DNA from 2 places in the Lysinibacillus sp. TE18511 genome. Region 1 is predicted to be linked to the other one. Evidence: a T-box and tRNA genes for the amino acid it is inferred to sense, from the RefSeq annotation. Region 1 holds a T-box; the other holds one or more tRNA genes.
What was found. The T-box of region 1 lies ahead of serS (serine--tRNA ligase). A T-box ahead of a tRNA ligase gene usually reads a tRNA of that ligase, here a tRNA-Ser.
Positions count from the first base shown of each region.

Region 2: it encodes a tRNA-Ser, which carries the amino acid that the T-box ahead of serS (serine--tRNA ligase) is inferred to sense. The anticodon was not compared.

Region 1 is NZ_JBSSFD010000028.1:41,571-53,727, reverse strand. It holds partial or broken gene ACVWXS_RS18090 (DnaA N-terminal domain-containing protein) at 12-287, opposite strand; gene ACVWXS_RS18085 (hypothetical protein) at 797-1,180, shown strand; gene ACVWXS_RS18080 (hypothetical protein) at 1,295-1,948, shown strand; gene ACVWXS_RS18075 (hypothetical protein) at 2,148-2,516, shown strand; gene ACVWXS_RS18070 (hotdog family protein) at 2,852-3,229, shown strand; gene ACVWXS_RS18065 (hypothetical protein) at 3,778-4,062, shown strand; gene ACVWXS_RS18060 (DUF2975 domain-containing protein) at 4,265-4,738, opposite strand; T-box leader at 5,215-5,429, shown strand; gene serS (serine--tRNA ligase) at 5,552-6,832, shown strand; gene ACVWXS_RS18050 (hypothetical protein) at 7,005-7,259, shown strand; gene ACVWXS_RS18045 (hypothetical protein) at 7,281-7,694, shown strand; gene ACVWXS_RS18040 (multidrug effflux MFS transporter) at 8,008-9,198, opposite strand; gene ACVWXS_RS18035 (hypothetical protein) at 9,588-9,761, opposite strand; gene ACVWXS_RS18030 (YwqG family protein) at 10,365-11,105, shown strand; gene ACVWXS_RS18025 (methyl-accepting chemotaxis protein) at 11,924-12,157, shown strand, end outside.
Region 2 is NZ_JBSSFD010000072.1:104-8,863, reverse strand. It holds gene ACVWXS_RS25230 (YaaL family protein) at 1-40, opposite strand, end outside; gene recR (recombination mediator RecR) at 54-650, opposite strand; gene ACVWXS_RS25220 (YbaB/EbfC family nucleoid-associated protein) at 662-976, opposite strand; gene dnaX (DNA polymerase III subunit gamma/tau) at 998-2,785, opposite strand; RNA gene ffs (signal recognition particle sRNA large type) at 3,006-3,273, opposite strand; tRNA gene ACVWXS_RS25205 (tRNA-Ser) at 3,456-3,548, shown strand; gene ACVWXS_RS25200 (ATP-binding protein) at 3,831-5,093, shown strand; gene ACVWXS_RS25195 (response regulator) at 5,094-5,972, shown strand; gene ACVWXS_RS25190 (cation:dicarboxylate symporter family transporter) at 6,063-7,337, shown strand; gene ACVWXS_RS25185 (hypothetical protein) at 7,413-7,643, shown strand; gene ACVWXS_RS25180 (RraA family protein) at 7,814-8,440, opposite strand.

The sequences.
Region 1 (12,157 bases):
TAGTTCGTCTTAGGTAAATCGAAATCAGTCCTGGTTTTTTGATTAACAAAGTTAATAAGCAACTCTTCACCTGTAAGATCCGTTAATATACATTTAATCAAATGCATATATTGATTTTCAAGCCAGGCTCGAGCAAACGAATTTGGCGCAGAAATCGTCACAGTTGAGTCACTACTATTGTATGACAGTAATTTTGTAGACTTTATCCACGTTTCGAAGCTTGGTTTAGAAATTTCTTGTCTAACCCGAACCAGGACATTTTTCCAAAGTTCTTCTAAATGTTCCAAGCGGCCAGTCTCTTGTACTGAGTTCTTTAAGATTTCATCTGGCATTTGTTCATGTGGCCAACGGAACAATGATTACATAAAACGAATTCGGTGAGCAAGACTAGAGGGTTTAAGATACACATTAGATTTTGCTAAGTACTCTTTTAGTTGAAAAGTCGTAAGTGTCTCAATATCAACATCTTCAAAATAGCGAGTAAGTAATATCGCCTGAAGATGATCTGCTTTTAAAGTTTGTAAGGAAAAACCTTCAATTCTCTTTTCTCATGCTTTTGACATGAACAAAATGCATTCCTCCAAAAATATTATTTATAGTGAAGTTATTTCCAATTTGCTAGAAAGAGTATACATAGAAAAAATACTTCACTCCCATGAAAGAACTTAATCATCTTTCATTTTCTGTGGTGAAGTGCTGTTTATTGCGCTTCATAGATGGCTAACGGGGCTAGAAGGACATTAAATCAAAAAAAAGAATAATAACATATAAAAGCTATGTTCTTAGGAGGAGAAAAATGAAAAAAACATTGATCATTATTAGTATAGTTTTACTTATGCTTTTAACAGCCTGTAATTCCTCTTCAAAAGTAGTTGATGACTATGATACAAGCCAATTAAATGCTGATTTTGGTGACGATGAAGCTTATGAAATAGGAGCTAATGCTGATGGAATGCCCGTTTTTAAAAATCATCAGAAAGCATTACAACAAGCTCAAATTGATTATAAAAAAGGGTTTGCTGCCACTGCCAAAGTATATAATTTGAAGCCTATTAGCCAAAAAAATTATAAAAATTATATGACCTATGCTTGGCAACTTGAAACTAAAGATGAAACCGTTGTTCAACAAGGTGTAATGATAGCGAAATTCTTGGATATTTATGAAAATAGTTTTGAATAATTAATTATACTAACTGAACTAACTGGGGTTTTACTTCAATAAGGGTAGAGCATTTTCTTCTTAGACTAACGGTGCAGGTTAGTTCAGCAAGAATATAAGATATTATTGAGTTATATGAACTACAAAGGAAGTGTACAAGTGTTTTATTACTCAAAAAAGAAGAAAATACGAGGTTGGAAAAGACATAGGAGAAAAATTGAAAGATGGAAGCAAAACGCAATAAATTTAGATATGGACTATTTAAAGAATTACCAAAGACAATACGAAAAATTATGGATTCATCCCTTTTATGCATGGGTACGAAAAAACCCTCCCAATTGGTATAATCGACTTTTACTTGATGCAATGATTGAAGTTTACCTGGAGTGGCATCGAAAAATGATGGATGAAAATGAAGAGTTTTATTTAAAAATCTGGCTTTATGACCCTAATTTTATCAATTCACAAATTGTCGTTGCATATAGAGATTGTCTTGATTTCTATAATAAAACCTTCAAAATAAGGGAAGAAAACAAGGAATTCCCTTTCAATAAATTTCATTCCTTGAGGGACAAGTTAGAACAATTCCAATGGGATTTGCACATAGAGATTGATTTTTACGATGAAAACGACTTGAATGAATGGTTAGAAGAAGGAAGTTTAACTGAAAAAGAAGTATCAAAAATTAAGGGAAAAGCCTTTGAAACCATTAAATTTGAAAATGAATTTGGGGGTTTCTTACAATATAGTCTCGACAAAGGAGATGTTTGGATAGGGACTTTAAAGTGAGAAAGATAATACAGTAATTGTTGAACTAACGGAGTGCAATTGTTCAATAGGGCAGTTGCTTTTTCACTAACGGTGCAGATTAGTTAAATAAGAATTAGAAATAAAAAAACTACAGCATATTGAAAAAACCACCTTATAGTGTAAAATTACACTACAAGGTGGTTTTTCTTTATTAATTTAATATGGGGGTATATATAAATTGAAGATTTTTATTAGAAGTATTTTGTCTTTATTTCCAGTTCCTTTCTTATTTCATTATTACGAATATAATAGTCATCTTGCTAGGCAACACGCTGATTTTTTGTTTCCGGTATTTCTAGTGTTAATAATTGTTGTAGGTATTTCATCGAGAAACATTAAATTTCCTTTGTTCTTTGGTTTGAATTTTATCATGACTGTTATTTCTTTGATATTTGGTTATTTTTTTATAGTTGATGATGGAGGTTGGTTTAAACCTTTTGGCAGAGATGCCGCCATTATATTTGTTTCAATTATTTATATTTTAGGGCAATTAATTATAAGATTATTTAGCAAGCAAGGTCATACGAACAGCCAAAGTAATAAGTAAATATGAAACGAAAAGAAGTAATTCTTCGTTTATGGATTGCTTTTTCATAGCTGCTAACGGAGTAGTATTTCTGTAATATATAAACTGTTTAATGTTGCTAAATCAATAAAGTTTGTGAAAGAATGTACTTAAACTCCCATGAAAGAACTTAATCATCTTTCATTTTCTGTGATGTAGCGCTGGTTTTTGCGCTACATGGATGGCTAACGGTGCAGATTAGTAGGAGAAGGGTTTTTTTGATTTTTGTAGAATATATTACCATATATTACCTTAAACAGTCTGGAATTGATGTAATATTTACATTTTGATTAACCAGACAGTGGGAGGAGTTTAAAATGTCATTAAAAGCAGGGGACATAATTACGTTTGAACGAACTTTTACAGTCAGGGATGTTGAATTATTTACTGAGATTTCAGGGGATGAAGGGATACATCATATAACCCCAGATGAACAAGGAAGACTTGTCATTCAAGGCTTACTAACGGCAACTCTGCCAACAAAAATAGCAGGAGATAATAACGTCCTGGCCCGTAGTACGAGTTTTGAGTTTTTAAGACCTGTTTTTACAGGCGATACAATAGTTTGTATAGTTAAAATTGAGAAATACGAAAGGCAAGAAAATAATAGAACAGCGTTTGTTGCATCCTTTTTATGTAAAAATCAGAATGAAAAAGAAGTAATGAAAGGAGATGTATCAGGCGTAATTCTTTAAACTTTATTATAATATCGGGCGCAATATCAAAATTTACGGGACAGCATCCCTGTAATAATTAAACAGAGTTAATACATGTAAAACCATTGAGTTGCATAGGCAACTCTCTTTTTCTTTATTGAATTAACGGAGCAGTTGAAGAACAGTTACATAAGTCAATATGAAATCTTTACTTCAATGCAGGAGGTAAGGATTTTTTTGTTGGATAAAAAATTAGAATTTTATAAAATTTTATGTGAATAGGAGAGGTTAATATGTCGATTATGATGGTTAAAAAGAATTTAAACTTGTTGGATTAAAAGGTAGTGGAGAGTTTATTAACTTTGGTAATGAAGTACCCTTGCTTGCAAAGCAACTATTAAGTCGCTCAAACGAAATCCTAAATCCGACTGAGACCGAAATTGCATTATTTGAGCCTAAAAAGGATGAGAAGCATAGGATCGGTCATTATTTTGTAGGGTTAATTGTGAGTGAGAAATTAAACGAAGTACCAACAGGAATGGATTATATTGAAATGAAAGATAAAAAAAATATATGGAGGTATAGTTATGTGGATAATATTAGGGATTATTGCAATAGTAGCAACTCTTATAAATCTTTATATGTATGTAGCAGGAAAGGATTATAAGCTTGCTATGGCGATGGGATTATCATTTACAGCATTAACACTTTGTTCAGATTACAGTCTTGTATCTGGGTGGGTAAAAGTGGAAGATTGGGCAGCTCTTTTGGATGTAGTACCTAGTATGGAAAAGGCATTATGGTTTTTGACAATTGTTTCTATCTTACTAAATATAACACCTATACTTTTAGAACTAAAAGGTAAGAGATAATTACTTATTGTCACACCATTTATATAATATGCAATTATTGTGTAAGTCTGTTTGTATAACTAACAAGGGCTTCAGTTAAATAACGATCTTCCACAATCGGGCGCAATTCTTGAAAAAGAATAGGCGCCAATTTTTCATTTAAGAGCCATTTAATTTAATAGGGAAAGAAGATATTATACCTGCAAAATAAACATCTACATTTTTATTTCTTTTTTTCTAGAATATTTTTTAATGGCTTTTGAAGTACGTCCATAATGGCAGCGATGATAGCTGTTGCTAATATCCCTATTAGTCCAAGTGCTATTGGACCTGCTGGGTCATCACCCGTGAACATGGCATACACTCTTAAGTAAACTATTACTAATAAAATAAAGAAAATAATTGTAAAAGCGCATTTTTTTATAACCTTCAAGGATTTAAGGGATAACTCGGAAAAAGCGTTGTTACGATCGATATCACTCAATAGTTTATATGCTTGATACAAAGCTACAGAAAACGTAATACATACTCCATACGCGCATATTAACAACGGATATATCGAGTAATCTCCTGGACGCACTATAGCATCTCTTCTGGCTGCTTCAGGCAACAAAAATATACACACGGCAAGTACCGCAGTTCCAATAAGAAAAGCAACAACCTTTAAGAAAAAAGTTGAACCTAGTTTACCATTCATTTAAAGCACCTCACTGATTTAATGATTAGATAATTGTAATACAGTATTTATCGATTATCAATAAAATTATTTTGTTTTTTATTATATTTTTATTGTTTTAAATGTTGGTTTGATTGTTATGTGGGAATCGTAATTGAATTTTTGTAAATTTTATGATGAAGTAACCTAACAATCGTGCGCAATTCTGCAGCAAGAATTGTGCTTTTTCTATTTGAAAAGGTTAGATTGGAAATCGAAAAAGGTTTCTGATAAATAGAAGGAGAAATACACATGTATGGCTATTAAAGCAGTCGGTAAAAATGTTGAAATTCGCTTAGTATGAGGGGAAATTATCTTAGCGCGAAATGGTCATTTATTGGGTTGTGCATTTCATCCGGAATTAACCGTGATTCAAGAATTCTAGAATATTTTGTATCCTATGGTATAACTTGCAAAATATGTTTTCATATAGTACAGTATGGTTAAAATTTAAATAACTGAACACGATGATGGGAAGTAGTAGCAAGCACGTTTTTTTTAGAGAGTCAGCGGTTGGTGGAAGCTGATAGAAGCACTTGTGAATCCGTCCTGGAGTTGCACAGTCGAAGTAATAAAGTAGGCTGTAGCCGGTTGAAATGCCGTTATGAAATAAGTGGATTAGGTATATACCTAATCAATTAGGGTGGCAACGCGGGTAGCTCTCGTCCCTTTTTAGGGATGGGGGCTTTTTTGTGTTTATTTTGATTCAAAGCGGAGCTATTTGAGTTTAGCTTGCAACGCAATTACACCAAGACTTAATGGATGCAGTGTCATTAAACTACTGGAGGTATGACTATGTTAGATATTAAACGCGTACGCGATAATTTCGCGGAAATTAAAGAAATGCTATTAACACGTAATGAAGATTTAGGCAACTTAGATGACTTTGAGGATTTAGATGCAAAGCGTCGTGAGTTAATTGCTAAAACAGAAGAATTAAAAGCAGAACGAAATAAAGTATCTGAACAAATTTCAATTATGAAACGCAACAAGGAAAATGCAGATGAAGTTATTGCTCGTATGCGTCAAGTAGGCGATGAAATTAAAGAGCTAGATGTTCAACTAAATGATGTTGAAGAGCGCTTTAAAGATATGATGATGCACTTGCCAAACATTCCACACGAATCTGTACCAGTAGGGACAACAGAAGACGACAATGTAGAAGAATATACTTGGGGTGAAATTCCAACATTTGATTTTGACATTAAAGCACACTGGGATCTTGCTACAGATTTGAAGATTGTTGACTTTGAACGAGGTACAAAAGTAACAGGTAGCCGTTTCTTATTCTACCGCGGGCTTGGAGCTCGTTTAGAACGTGCATTAATGACATATATGATGGATTTACATGCAGAGGAGCATGGTTATGAGGAAATGCTACCACCTGTCATTGTTAATCGTGATAGCTTGACGGGTACTGGAAATCTTCCTAAATTTGAAGAAGATGTATTTAAATTAGAGGAAACAGATTATTTCATGATTCCAACGGCAGAGGTACCTGTAACAAACTTCTATCGTGATGAAATTTTACTGGCTGAGGCTTTACCACAAGGCTTTGCTTCCTATAGTGCGTGCTTTAGATCAGAAGCAGGCTCTGCGGGTCGTGATACACGTGGTTTAATCCGTCAACATCAGTTCAACAAAGTAGAACTAGTTCGCTTTGTAAAACCAGAGGAATCATACGAACAATTAGAGCTATTAACAAATCATGCGGAAAAAGTATTGCAATTACTAGGCTTACCATATCGTAAGCTAAAAATGTGTACAGCTGATTTAGGTTTTACTGCAGCGAAGAAATATGATTTAGAAGTTTGGATTCCTGCACAAAACATGTACCGTGAAATTTCTTCTTGTTCTAACTTTGAGGATTTCCAAGCACGACGAGCGAATATCCGCTTCCGTCGTGAGCCAAATGCAAAACCAGAATATGTTCATACATTAAACGGTTCAGGCCTTGCCATTGGTCGTACAGTTGCCGCTATCCTAGAAAACTATCAACAAGCTGATGGAAACGTAGTAATTCCTGAAGTTTTAAGACCATACATGGGTGGTAAAGAAATAATTGCATCAAAATAAATAACGGGAAAAGCTATTATAGATATCCTTTAACAGGTAATTGTATTGCCTTTTTATCGATTTACAGATGCTTTTAATAGTATCGGGTGGTGTAAACGCCGTGGAATTAATTATCAAAGTTTTGGGGCAGTATTGCCCATGTTAAAGAAGTCATGCAGGCAACCAAAAGAATATGAATATCCAACAAAATGAAGAAGCAGATTCAAAGTTGATTGGAGTGGAAGACGGCGACTACGGGAGGATCGGCGGGACAGGTGAAACAACCAATGGAAGCGAAGCAAACGGGTTGGTTCACCGCACGCCCTCTGGAACGGAAATCAACGGTTTTACACTGTTCAAGAATCAGGCGCGATTGTTTAATAAGCGTCTCTGTTCTTATTCAACTCCCATGAAAGAACGTAATAATTATTCATTTTCTGTGGTGTAGCGTTGATTTTACGCGACATGGATGGCTAACGGGTGCGATTGTTTAATTAGAACAGTCGCTTTATGTGCGTACGGTGCAGTTTACTTAAAGATTAAACGAGGTGAAGAAATGTATTGGGAGACTCTTCCTGATTGGGTTTGGATAATATATTACTTTTTTATAATAGCAACATTGGGATTTGCAATATTTAGTATTATTCAAAAGAAAATGATAATTTTATCTACTATTACTATAGTTCTTACAATAACTATTCCGATAAGTAATATTATAAACAGCATTGGGAGAGAGAAAGGAGTGGATGAGTTTGAACATTTAGTTACTCATTTACAACAAGGCTCTCCCTGGTCTATTTATGCAATCATAGGTTTCTTATATTTACTTGTTTGGTGGGTTTTGCTTCTAATCAAAAACAAAAAGAAGGCAATTCGTTATTAAGCTAACTGGTGCATTACTTGAAGATCATTGAGTTGCTGTAGCTCTAAAATAAAGCTTGATCAAAAATATCACGATAACCCAGATTTTACGAAAAATAAATAGAATCCATTTTGAAAAAAGATTGATCAAAATGGATTCTTACCCAGCAGATTTAAGTTTAGTTTTTATAATAAAGTTTAATCACTTTCGAGGGCCTATAGTTTATTTTCGACTTGGCTTATAAATGATATAGTGACTCCTATTACGTAGCGTGAAGGTCAAGCATTTATCTTTTTTAAAATGGTGCAACTTTTTTAAAGAATCGCGACTTTATTCAAAACATCGCATCTTTTTTATAAAGTAACGGTAAGCTTATTAAAAGCATAACAATCCCTAGTGCTAAAAAATATAGTGGCATCGCAAGGACTGTTCCGTTATGGAAAACGCTCATACCATAGATTGTAGCGCTGACGAGTAGATAATAACCTAAACTAAATATCGCACCCGCAGAACCAATGACATCTTGAAAGTCAATCAGCGCTAAGCTTAAACAGTTTGGTAAAGCGGTACCTGTACCAAATAAAATAATGAACACACTAACAATCATGGTTGGCATTTGTAATGAAACCTGTAAAAAATGTACCGATGTAGCGAGTAATGTACCGATGAGCATAATGGCTAACCCGCGTACGATAATCATCTCCGGTTTTGTGTGGTTAACGAGTCGTTTAGATAGCATCGCACCTGCGATAGAAGCGAGCGCTACGATAATGCCTAAAAAACCATACATCGCACTTGATAGTGTAAAGTATTGCGTAAAAATAAATGGCGCTTCGGTATAATAGCTAAATAATACACCGTTAATACCGCCAATTAATACGCCGTAGCGCCATAGACGCGTATTTGTAATCATGCGCATCACTATTGGTAGTATAGGTTTCATTTCGATTGTAGTAAGCGCTGTTTCAGGTAAGCGTAAAAACGCAAAGCAAAATACAATAACGCTCATAGCAACTAACACCAAAAATACGACTTTAAAGCCAAAATAATAATCGGTAAAGCCACCGATTAACGGGCCAATGGCAGGTGTGAAGGCAAGGGCAGCTGAAATTTGAGCAAACAATTTATGACGCTCAACACCAGAAAAACTTTCGCGTAAAATCGTTTGTGTTACGACAGAGCCAACACTTGCACCAAACGCTTGAATAAAGCGTGCGACTAATAAAACCGCCATTTCATTTGCTACTAAACAAAGTATGTTACCAACAAAATATAAAAACAGCCCATAAAGCATTGCCTTGCGACGACCTATTTTATCGGATAAACGACCAAAGAAAAATACTCCGAAGGCAAAAGCGATAAAGTACACACTCATCGTAAGCTGTGCATCACTCATAGAAGTTTCAAATGCTTCTGCGATAGAAGGTAATGATGGGCTAAAAATAGTTTCACTAATTTGTGGGAAGCCTACTAATACAATCAGTAATAATAAGCTAGGTGTTTTGTTTCCGATGTTTTTCTTCAAAATAATCCTCTCCTAGATAATTATAGGTTTGAAAGAAAAACATCGTAGCTTGGGAAATGGTGGCTTCACGAGTTTAATTTTTTCTAAATCACTCATGAATTCACTTCCTTCTAATTAAAAATACGTAAAAAATTATACCATCCAAAGGGATAAAATGGTCCAACTTTTTTATTAACGGTTAATCTTTTTTACAAACGATCGAACTTTATTTCAAACCAACAGTTGCATAGGCAGCTCTTTTTGCTTATTGAACTAATGGGGCAGTTTTTTTGAACAAGAGATATGGAAATTCCATTCTTTTTATGTCGCAGTTGAAACAAAGCGTGTAACAATGAATACATTAATAATCAAAAAAAACTGTCCCAAAGGAACAGTTAATTTATAAAATTTTATCTGAAACCTTTGGAAAGAGCTTTTCCTTTATTGTAGACAAATCTTTCCCATTTAGCTAACAACCCGTTTCCATTCTCACTACGTTCTATTTTTAACGCGTGATTTTTATGGAAATCTTTTACCCGTTTATTATGTTCTTTTTGCCATTGGTGCAAAGGATTTTGTTTCATTTTTTTTAACCTCTTTTTTAATTAGTTTCTTAATTATATGGTTAATATGGATAAATTAAAAGCAATCTATTTCTTGTCGATTGAAAATAGGAATTGATAGTTCATGCGGACATATTGCGGAACAAATTAGGTAGATAACATATAAAAACGGTAAGTGGACTTTTAGTGGTAAAGATAATTTTTTTATGAGTGGTGAATGTTTCGACCAAAATTTGTAATAGAAGAAAAATGCTATTCAACTCCCATGAAAGAACGTAATAATCTTTCATTTTCTGTGGTGTAGCGTTGATTTTACGCGACATGGATGGCTAACGGGGTGCATTACTTGAAGATCATTGAGTTGCATAGGCAGCTCTTTTTTCTTTATTGAACTCTCATGATAGAACGTAATTTTCTTCATTCTCAGTGGGATAGCGCTGGTTTTTGCGCTACATGACTGGCTAACGGAGCAGTTTAGTTGAAAAGTGGTATTAACAAAAAACAAAGAAATATAGTTTTTTTCCATTATTAGTATAATCATTTTTCTCGCAACCACGATGAAGTATAATTAAATATGAGGAAAATTCAAATCTCGTTTTAAAAAAACACACGACGGAGGATGGAATGAATAGGAATAATTTTTTAGAGATGATTGAACAATCAAATATTGCAAATCATAAAGAGTATTTATCTCAAGTGTTGAGGCCAGCAATTGATATTCTTAAGAATAAAAATGCCGAACCACGATTAGGCTGTAGTCGTTTTGGAGGAGCACCTGATTTACCAATTGGTAGCGAATGGCCAACGTATGAGAAGAAGCCGTATCGCTTCCTTGGCCAGATCAATTTCACAGAAATCGCTTCAACTGAAAGAGGTCTGCCATCGAAAGGGCTCCTAAGTCTCTTTGTAGCAGATGATAATTATGATGATGATGATTATCTAGAGGTGTTTGAGGACGGATATATTCATGGTATCTATATTCCTGAAACGACGAATCTAGAGACGATAATGCCGCCCCATTCAGATATTGGCAAGACGACAGTGATTGAATTTTTCCCGACAAGTGATATTCCTTATGACGAGTACCAGTTAAAGGACTGGCTTTTCGATGAAGTTCAGAGCGACATATACACAGAAATCCGAGATTCTCTACATAAAAGTTCGGACTATCTTCTTGGCTATCCTTCTCATTATTCACTAGCGTATGATCCAACGCCTGGAGCAGAATGGATCTCACTGTTAACAGTTGATTCGGATGATAGTCTTGAGTGGTGTTGGCATGACGGCGATAAATTAATGATATTTATTGAAACAGAACGGCTGAAAAATATGGACTTTAGTAGATTAAGGTCTGATGCAGGTTAAAGAGCAATATATAGTGTAGAAGATGAATCGTTACGCTAAACTAAATGAGCGTAAATACCATGTTACAAATGAAGGTTAAATCAATATTTATCAGTGAGAACTCTTTTGATAAACGAGGCATGACCCGGCGTTTTGTTCAGAAAAAGGATAAATTTAGAAGAGAACCACTATATGTTTTTCTAATATTTGTGGTTATTTATTTTTATTTTTTGGGGTTATTCTTTTTTCTTATTCAACTAAGGAAGCAGGTTAGTCCAATAAGGAAATCTATTTTTATAACGAAATTTAATAGTAGTTTCGGTGAACCGTACCATAAGTAAGTGAGTTTTTCTACTTTACTGAAGATTAATTGTTAATAAAGTTGAAAATAGCTGTGAGATGACAGTCTAACTAAGAGATTAGTTGGGCTGTTTTTATTTTCTTTTGCTATGACATATAGAGATTATGAAAATACATCCCCAATTATTATTAAATTTTATCCGATTGAAATTGTTATAGAAAACCCTGGCTCTTTCCTGACAGCGAAAATTCAAGTAAAGAAAATTTAAATTATTTTCTAATATAGCTCAATACCTTTGCTGCTAACTTTGATGAACATACGAGGGATAAAGGGAGAACTAAAATAAACTTTGCTCCAAATATTTTATAATTGTATAATTTACGTATTACTTATGCATAACTGGTTGATTTGAAACAGTGTATTACTATGAATATTAAGCCCTCAACCACAATAAAAAGGATTACAATATTTGCGTGAATCGGGGATCTAATCGCAACTATGTGTATTATTATAGATAAAAGCTAAAATAGAAGGTGTAATGAAAATGGGTTTTCCCTTGATTGGAAGAAAAAAATTATTAAATACCAGGAGGACAACTAAGCGCTCTAAAAAAGCAAAATCTAGAAGTTTAGTATTTACGAGCTCGTTATTTCTCTCCGCCCTCATAATTATCGTTATCGGATTAATGATTTCCCTGTCCATACGCGATCAACGTGGGGCGTACTTTCGCCAATTTGATGAATATGGAAAAGTATTCAAATACATAACTCAA
Region 2 (8,760 bases), on a different contig from region 1:
CGAATTCTTTTTTTAATTTTCCCTTACTGCGGAAGAACATAGTAATCCCTCACTCACAATTCCCGGCGACCTTCCATTGCCTTCGATAACGTAACTTCGTCTGCATACTCTAAATCTCCACCTACTGGTAGTCCATGGGCGATACGTGTTGTTCGAATGCCTGATGGCTTCACTAGACGAGAAATATACATAGCTGTTGCCTCACCCTCGATAGTCGAATTCGTAGCTAAAATTAGCTCCTGAACAGTCTCATCATGCAAACGGACTAGCAGAGAAGAGACATTAATATCCTCCGGACCAACACCATCCATAGGTGAAATAGCTCCCTGTAGTACATGATACATACCGTTGAAATCACGCATTTTCTCCATCGCAATCACATCTTTTGTATCTTGGACAACGCAAATAATAGAATGATCTCGTTGTTTGTCCGTACAAATATGGCATGGATCTACATCAGTTATGTTGCCACACACAGAGCAGTAGCTTAAATTTCGTTTAGCATCAATTAATGCTTTTGAAAAAGATAAAACGTCATCTTCTTTCATCGTTAACACAAAAAACGCCAGACGAGCCGCGGTTTTCGGCCCGATACCTGGCAATTTCATAAAACTATCAATCAGTTTCGATATTGGTTCTGGGTAGTACATTTATTTACCTCCTAGAACGGAAGGTTCATGCCTTGAGTGAATTTACCCATAGTTGCATTCGTTTTTTCATCTACTTTTTTCAATGCTTCATTTGCAGCAACAACGATTAAATCTTGTAGCATTTCGATATCATCTGGATCTACTACTGATGGATCAAGATTTACTTCTACGATTTCACGTTGACCAGTAACAGCTACTTTCACCATACCGCCGCCAGCAACACCTTCAAATTGTTCTGCATTTAAGGCCTCTTGAGCTTCCATCATTTCTTTTTGCATTTTTTGCATTTTTTTCATCATACCTTGCATATTTCCCATTCCACGCATAAACATATTCCTCCTAAATGATTAATCTTCAACAATTTCAATAAAATCTTTACCAAACAGCTTTTCCGCTTCTGTCACAAGTGGATCTTGTGAAGCAAGTGGTTGCGCATCATCGATAAACGGCTCTTCTGGCATCTCTGCCGGTGGCGGCTCTAATAATTCCACTCCACGATCGCTCTCAGACTGAGATTTTTTCTGTTGCTGCAAGCCGTGATCACGAACAAACTCTTCACGTAATTTTAACCAGGTTTCTTCAGGTGTACAAAGCATTTCATACATAGCACCCGTTTGCCCTGCAATTAATTGTGTAAAGTGCGCTTTTAGAGATTGATTATCGGCAACCATTTGACAATGAATATCATACTTGAATTTTAACACAAAAGCACTTGAAGATGCCGCTACAGGTTCAGCCTCCGCTAAAAGAGCTGATTGAGACTTTTGCAATTGACTTAACGCCTGTGCCCAAACCGATTTTATACGTTGCACATCTTGTTTGGTTGCATCCTTTAGCACCTCTTGAATACGCCCTGTTGGTGCTTTATAGCCATTCGGACTTTTAGCTCGCGGACGTTGCTCTTTTGGCGCTTGCGCCGTCTGCACCGGCACACCAGCTTGTAATTGTGCTGACAGTTGTTGCACCATTTGCTCAAGTGCTACTATTTTTTGAGCAAGTTCAGGGCTCATAGTAGCTTCACCTGAAGTAATTGCTTGACTAACTCCCCCACCTGAAAACTGTACCATTTTAAGTAGCGCGGTTTCTAAGTAGATCTTTGTATGATGAGAGAATCGCATTTCTTGCTGCGTTTTCGCTAAAATATCAATGTAGCCGTAGAGCAAATTGGGCGCAAAATCATGCGCTAATGTAAAAACCCGCTCCTCTGGTGATACGAGCTCCAATAATTCCGCTAAATCATCGCTCGTTTGTAGCAATAATAAGTCACGGAAAAATGTAATCAAGTCCTCTGAAAGGCGAAGAGGATCTTTTCCATCCGCAATAAGCTGTTCTAATAACGCAAGCATTTGCGCAACATCTTTTACTTTTAGAGCTTCTGCTAATTCATAGAAAACATCCTGACTAATGGAACCAGTAACAAGTAGTGTATCCTCAAGCTTCAGCTTTTCTCCGCTGAAGGATACGACCTGATCTAATAAGCTTAAAGCATCACGCATACCACCAGCTGCTGATTGTGCGATTACCTTCAACCCTTGTTCCTCATATGGTAACTCTATATCCTCTAATACAACTTTCATGCGCTCAATAATATCATTGGTCGAAAGACGCTTGAAATCGAAGCGCTGGCAACGTGAAATAATCGTTGCAGGCAATTTGTGGGGCTCTGTCGTTGCTAAAATAAATACAGCATGAGAAGGTGGTTCTTCTAATGTCTTTAAAAGGGCATTGAAAGCGCTTGTAGAAAGCATATGCACTTCATCAATGATATACACTTTATATCTGCTACTTGCAGGAGCAAATCGAACTTTCTCAATAATGTCTCGTATTTCTTCAACGCGTGAATTAGACGCCGCGTCAAATTCAATAACATCTGGATGTGAACCATCTGTAATACTTAAACAAGTAGCACATTCGTTACAAGGTTCGCTTGATGGTGCATGCTCACAGTTTAAAGCTTTTGCAAAAATTTTAGCAGTACTTGTTTTACCAGTACCACGTGGCCCTGAAAATAAATAAGCATGTGTTGTTTTATTCGCTAGGAGAGCATTTTGTAGCGTTCTTTTGACATGTGCTTGGCCAGACATTTCTCGAAATGATTGCGGTCGATACACACGGTAAAATGCTTGATACGTCAATGATTTCCTCTCCTCTTCTTTTTTAATTAGAATATTCCTATTATAACATTTGCCCCATTATTTATGAAATAGTGTCACTGTTTTTCACAAATTCAAGGTAATTCCCCCCACTTCAATAGAAAGAGAAAATTCTAAGGTAGTTATTATTTTGCATAATAACTACATAAAAAAAACGCACCCGTCTATTGTAGACGGATGCGTTTGAATTGGCAATTTAATGCCGTGCACCTTTCTTCGACAGCCGCACATAAGCGTTACTCTTGTCGTTAGCTCAGATTAGGCAACCCCGCGGCACATGAATAAGACCACTTAATGCTGCTTCCTTCCGGACCTGACATGGTTCATGGGTATCCATTGCGCAGGACCCAATCGTCAACACTACGTGCAAAAGGCAGACCAAACAATACGGACAGCCTCGAAAAAGGAATTCAGTCTCGCTAGAGCGGATTGCGAGTTACAGGACACCGCTACCTTCCCACCTAGCACGGCAATAACTAGTATACTTACTGTTTTCATAAATTGCAACTTAATACACATAATATTTATGTGGAATAATCTATCTGCAATGTAAATAAACATTTTTTCAAAAAAACATAAAAATATGTTGACGTGAATTTAAAAACATGATAAATTAAGTTTTGTCGAAAAGACATGCAGTACTATATATTATGGAGGTATACCCAAGTCTGGCTGAAGGGATCGGTCTTGAAAACCGACAGGCGGGTAACACCGCGCGGGGGTTCGAATCCCTCTACCTCCTCCATTTTTTAAAATTCCGACTACGAATGTAGCCGTTTTTTTTTGCCCCAAAATTGTATGTAACAATTACTAGATACCACTTCCTCTTAGGTTGTGGTATTTTTTTATTTATTACGAAAAATATCGATTTGATAGTTAAGACTATTCTTAAGCATTATTGTTGAAAAAAATTATAATTTCACGTTCTCCAAAGTGTTTTTCCATAGCATCGTCGAATAATCAAGCTTTTTAGTACATCTTTTCTTTACTATCCCGCTCTATTAAAATTGATTAGGGAGGATTTTTTATGCGCTCAAATTTTTTTACAACTCGTACTTCCCTCACTTGGATTATCATAATTGCTTTATTAACTGCAATCGGTAGTGAGATTAAAATAATGCCTTTCACTGATACTACTTTTCGCTTTGGATTAGGAAGTATTGTTTTCTTTTTATGTACACTACTTAGACCTACACCTATAATTTTGGCTGGATTTATTACAAGTATCGTGACAATAGTTTTTCGAGTTATCATTAATTACTCTTTACACGATGTTCCATTAATAGATAGTTTACTTACACATCTACCTGCTGCTGCATTTTATGTATTGTTCGCAATATGCCTACAAATGCTTAGTATTCATCAGTATAGAGAAAAACCACTAATGCTTGGATTACTAGTTGCATTTAGTGAAGTCTTCAGTAATTTAGTAGAACAGCTAGTTCGTTTTTTCATTCATTCTTACACTTTTTTACTTCTTCATGATTTACTTATACTATTAGCGGTTGCTTTATTGCGTAGCTTTTTTGTAGTAGGTATTTATAGCTCTATTTTAATTGCTGAACAAAAAAAACGTGTTCAGGAAATGCTTACGATCGGCTCAGATTTATATGTTGAGACACTTTATTTAAAAAAATCTATGAACCACATCGAAAAAATTACAGCCAGTGGGTTTGATTTATATCGACAATTAAAGTCACTCGGCAATCGCGAGGAAAGTTTACAGGCACTCCTTATTGCCCAGGAAATTCATGAAGTGAAGAAAGATTCTCAACGTATTTATGCAGGTATTTCTAAAATTGTTGGTGAGAAGAGTTTTGGCACCCTTAGATTGTCTGAATTATTACATTATATTGAAGACGGCAATAGTAAATACGCTGAATTACTCGGAAAAAACATTGGGTTTAAAATAAGTATAGACACCGATTTTCAAGCGAAAGAACATATTGCATTGCTTGCACTTTTGAATAATTTAACAGCTAATGCTATAGAAGCAATTGAAGGACAAGGTGTCATTTCTATTGCTATTCAACAACAACAGGATGATACTGTAATAACAGTATGTGATAACGGACAGGGTATTTCACAAAGTGATCTCTCAATTATTTTTGAACCTGGATACACCACGAAATACAATGTGGAGGGTGTCGCGGCAACTGGCATTGGGCTTTCACATGTTGCTGAATTAGTTAACAAATTAAATGGCTCAATATCCGTTGAATCAAACAATCAAAACACGATGTTTAAAATTAAAGTTCCTACGCAAACTATTCAAACGGGAGAGACTTAAATGAGATATTTTATTGTTGATGATGATCGTGCTAGTCGAGTCATGTTAAAACAAATTATTGAAGATAGTGGTTTAGGTACAGTTATTGGTGAAGCACGCAATGGTGAGGACGCTATTCCACAAATTTTAATGACACAGCCAGAGTTTGTGCTTATCGACTTACTTATGCCTAAGCTTGATGGGATAGCAACAGTCGAGCATCTTATTCAAAATCGGTTTGAGGGACAATTTGTCATGATTTCTCAGGTAGTGAATAAGGAGATGGTTGGTGAAGCATATGAACAAGGTATAGATTTCTTTATTCATAAGCCTATAAACCGTATTGAGGTTGAGAATGTTTTACGTAAAACAACTGAACAATTTCGCCTAAAAAACTCATTGCTAGTAATTCGCCAATCACTTACAAACATTGATCTAAGTGAACAAATAAATCATAAAGCAACGTCACGAGATCATATTCAATCCATCTTAAATGATATGGGTATCGTTGGTGAAATCGGAAGTGAGGATATTATAGCCATCATCGAAACATTGCTTGCTCATCAGCACAAAATTGCACCACTTCCTCCACTAAAGGAGCTATATGAGGAAATAGCAGCTGTTACAAAGCCTACTCCAGATGAAATTTTGAAAGAAAGTAAAGCCATTGAACAGCGTGTGCGTCGTACTATATTAGCAGCAATGATAAATCTCGCCAATTTAGGTGTCGTTGATTATACAAATTCTGAGTTTGAATATTATGCACCTCGATACTTTGACTTTAAAGAGATTCGTCAGCTAATGACTCAAATAGAAGACCACGGAAACCGTAAAGCAAAAGTTAATATTAAAAAATTTATCCAGGTATTATATTCAGACATTTTAACAAAATTAAATTAATTTTCTCGGATTTTGTCGGATTTCATAAGTCCTCCGTATTATTAAAGTAAGGCAAGTCCTAAAAATTTAATACTAGGGGGTACAAAGGGTTTGAAGAAGAAATTTAAAATCAGTTTAGCCACTCAAATTTTGATTGGTTTGACTTTAGGGATTATTGTTGGTGGTATCTTTTACGGAAACCCCAAAGTTGAGACATATTTACAACCTTTAGGGGATATCTTTCTTCATCTAATTAAGATGATTGTTGTACCTATTATTATTTCAACTCTAATCGTTGGTGTTGCTGGAACTGGAGACATGAAAAAGCTAGGACGATTAGGCGGGAAATCACTTCTTTACTTTGAAATCATTACAACAGTAGCAATTGTAGTTGGTTTACTTTCTGCAAACATCTTCCAGCCAGGCGCTGGTGTGAACATGGACGAGCTCTCTAAAGGAGATATTTCGGGTTACGTTGCAACTACAGAGGAAGTAAAGCACGAAGGTCCATTTGATATTCTTGTAAGCATTGTACCGACAAATATCATTCAGGCAATGGCTGAAGGTAATATGCTTGCGATCATTTTCTTCTCTGTTATTTTTGGTTTAGGGGTTGCCGCTATTGGTGATCGAGGTAAACCAGTATTAGATTTCTTTAATGGGGTAGCAGATGCTATGTTCTGGGTAACTAACCTCGTAATGAAATTCGCTCCAATTGGGGTATTTGGTTTAATTGGTGTAACCGTTTCCAAATATGGATTCGCTTCACTAATACCACTTGGCAAACTTGCTCTACTTGTTTATGCAACAATGATATTCTTTATCTTTGTCGTTCTTGGTCTTGTAGCAAGATTCACGGGTATCAGCATTATCTTTTTAATTAAAGTACTAAAAGATGAGCTAATTTTAGCGTTCTCAACAGCTAGTTCTGAGGCAGTGTTACCACGAATCATGCTAAAAATGGAGAAATTAGGCGCTCCAAAGGATATCGTATCCTTTGTTATTCCAACTGGTTACTCCTTTAACTTAGATGGTTCAACACTGTACCAAGCTATTGCGGCATTATTTATTGCTCAAATGTACGGTATTCACCTAAGCATTGGTGAACAAATTACATTAATGCTTGTATTAATGGTTACATCTAAAGGGATTGCAGGTGTTCCAGGAGTATCCTTCGTTGTACTTCTAGCGACTTTAGGTACTGTCGGCATTCCAGTTGAAGGTTTAGCATTCATCGCAGGTATCGACCGTATCCTTGATATGGGACGTACAGTCGTTAACGTAATTGGTAACTCACTTGCTGCATTAGTAATGGCGAAATGGGAAGGTCGTTTCGATGCAGAAAAAATGAAAAATTACTTTAAAGATAACGAAAAGTTAGCATAAAAATCAAAAAAACTCACGATGTATGTGGCATCGTGAGTTTTTTTCTTTGATCCGCCGGAGACATTAGGCCAACAGATGTTTTTTGTGCGAAAGCGAAGCGTCAGCAGCAGATGTTTTTTGTGCGAAAGCGAAGCGTCAGCAGCAGATGTTTTTTGTGCGAAAGCGAAGCGTCAGCAGCAGATGCTTTTTGTGCGAAAGCGTAGTGCTAACGCAGCGGTAGCAAAATGGTTTTGTCTGTGCGAAAGCGTAGTGACAGCAAAAGGGTTTTATCTGCGCGAAAGCGAAGCGGCAGCGGCAACAACATGATGTTGGTCACTCAGTCATTGTCACAAGACGTGGCGTTCTTAGACTGAATTCCTCTATTTCAGCGGATGTTTGGAAACCTCTTGAAAAGTAGCTTAAATCCACATCCATCTCACCACTTATAGAGGTGGGAGACTTCTGTACCTGTCGCTACACTTTCGGTACAAAAGACATTAGCTGAAAGAAGCTAATACTTTATCTAAATAAGCAATAATTGATTCTTTTCCATTTACATGTGCTTCTTGTGCACGTATTTCATCCTTTTTAACTTTTACCTCAGCAGCTGCAACAATATGCTCTGCATCCTCCTGTGGCACAACAACCACACCGTCCACATCTCCAATAATATAATCGCCTGGACGAACAGTAACGCCTCCAATAGCAATCGGAACATTTACTTTGCCACCACCGTTTTTATTGCCTGCCGCTACCGTAGTGCCCAAAGAAAAGACCGGAAAATCTAGCTCACGAATAGCTGCAATGTCACGAATAACACCATCTACTACAAAGCCCTGTACACCAATACCTTTCGCTAATGACAGAACAAAATCACCGGCAACAGCACGATTTTTATTCCCTTTTGCATCAATGACTAAAATATCACCTTCACTAGCAGCTCGAATGGCTTCCAGTACAGCACCATTTTCGCCATCTGGTAAACGCACTGTTACCGCACGCCCAGCAATTTTAAAATGATCTGCTAACGGTTTAATATCACTGCGTAAATTTGTATGTCCCCCTGTCGCGTCTGAAACCGCAGTCGTTGGCAAATGCTTAAAACTCACTTCCACCTTCGTCATCTATAACACCCCTATTATGATTTATGAAAGCCTTACACAATTATTGTAAATAAAATTCATCTGCTATTTCAATATATATCAGAAAATTATGTAAATAAAACATTCAATCATGTTATTGTTCGGGGTTTGAACAACTCAATCAAATTATATTAAATAATTTCAATAAATTGCTTGGATTGTTTATCTAATGCCTCTGCTGCAGTTGCAATTTCAGCAAAATCGTTTGTTGTAACATTAATTTGACCATTTGTTTTTTCAACTTTTTCAGCGATACGTGTAATATTTTCCGTAACTTGTCCAATCTCTCGCTCTATGCCCTC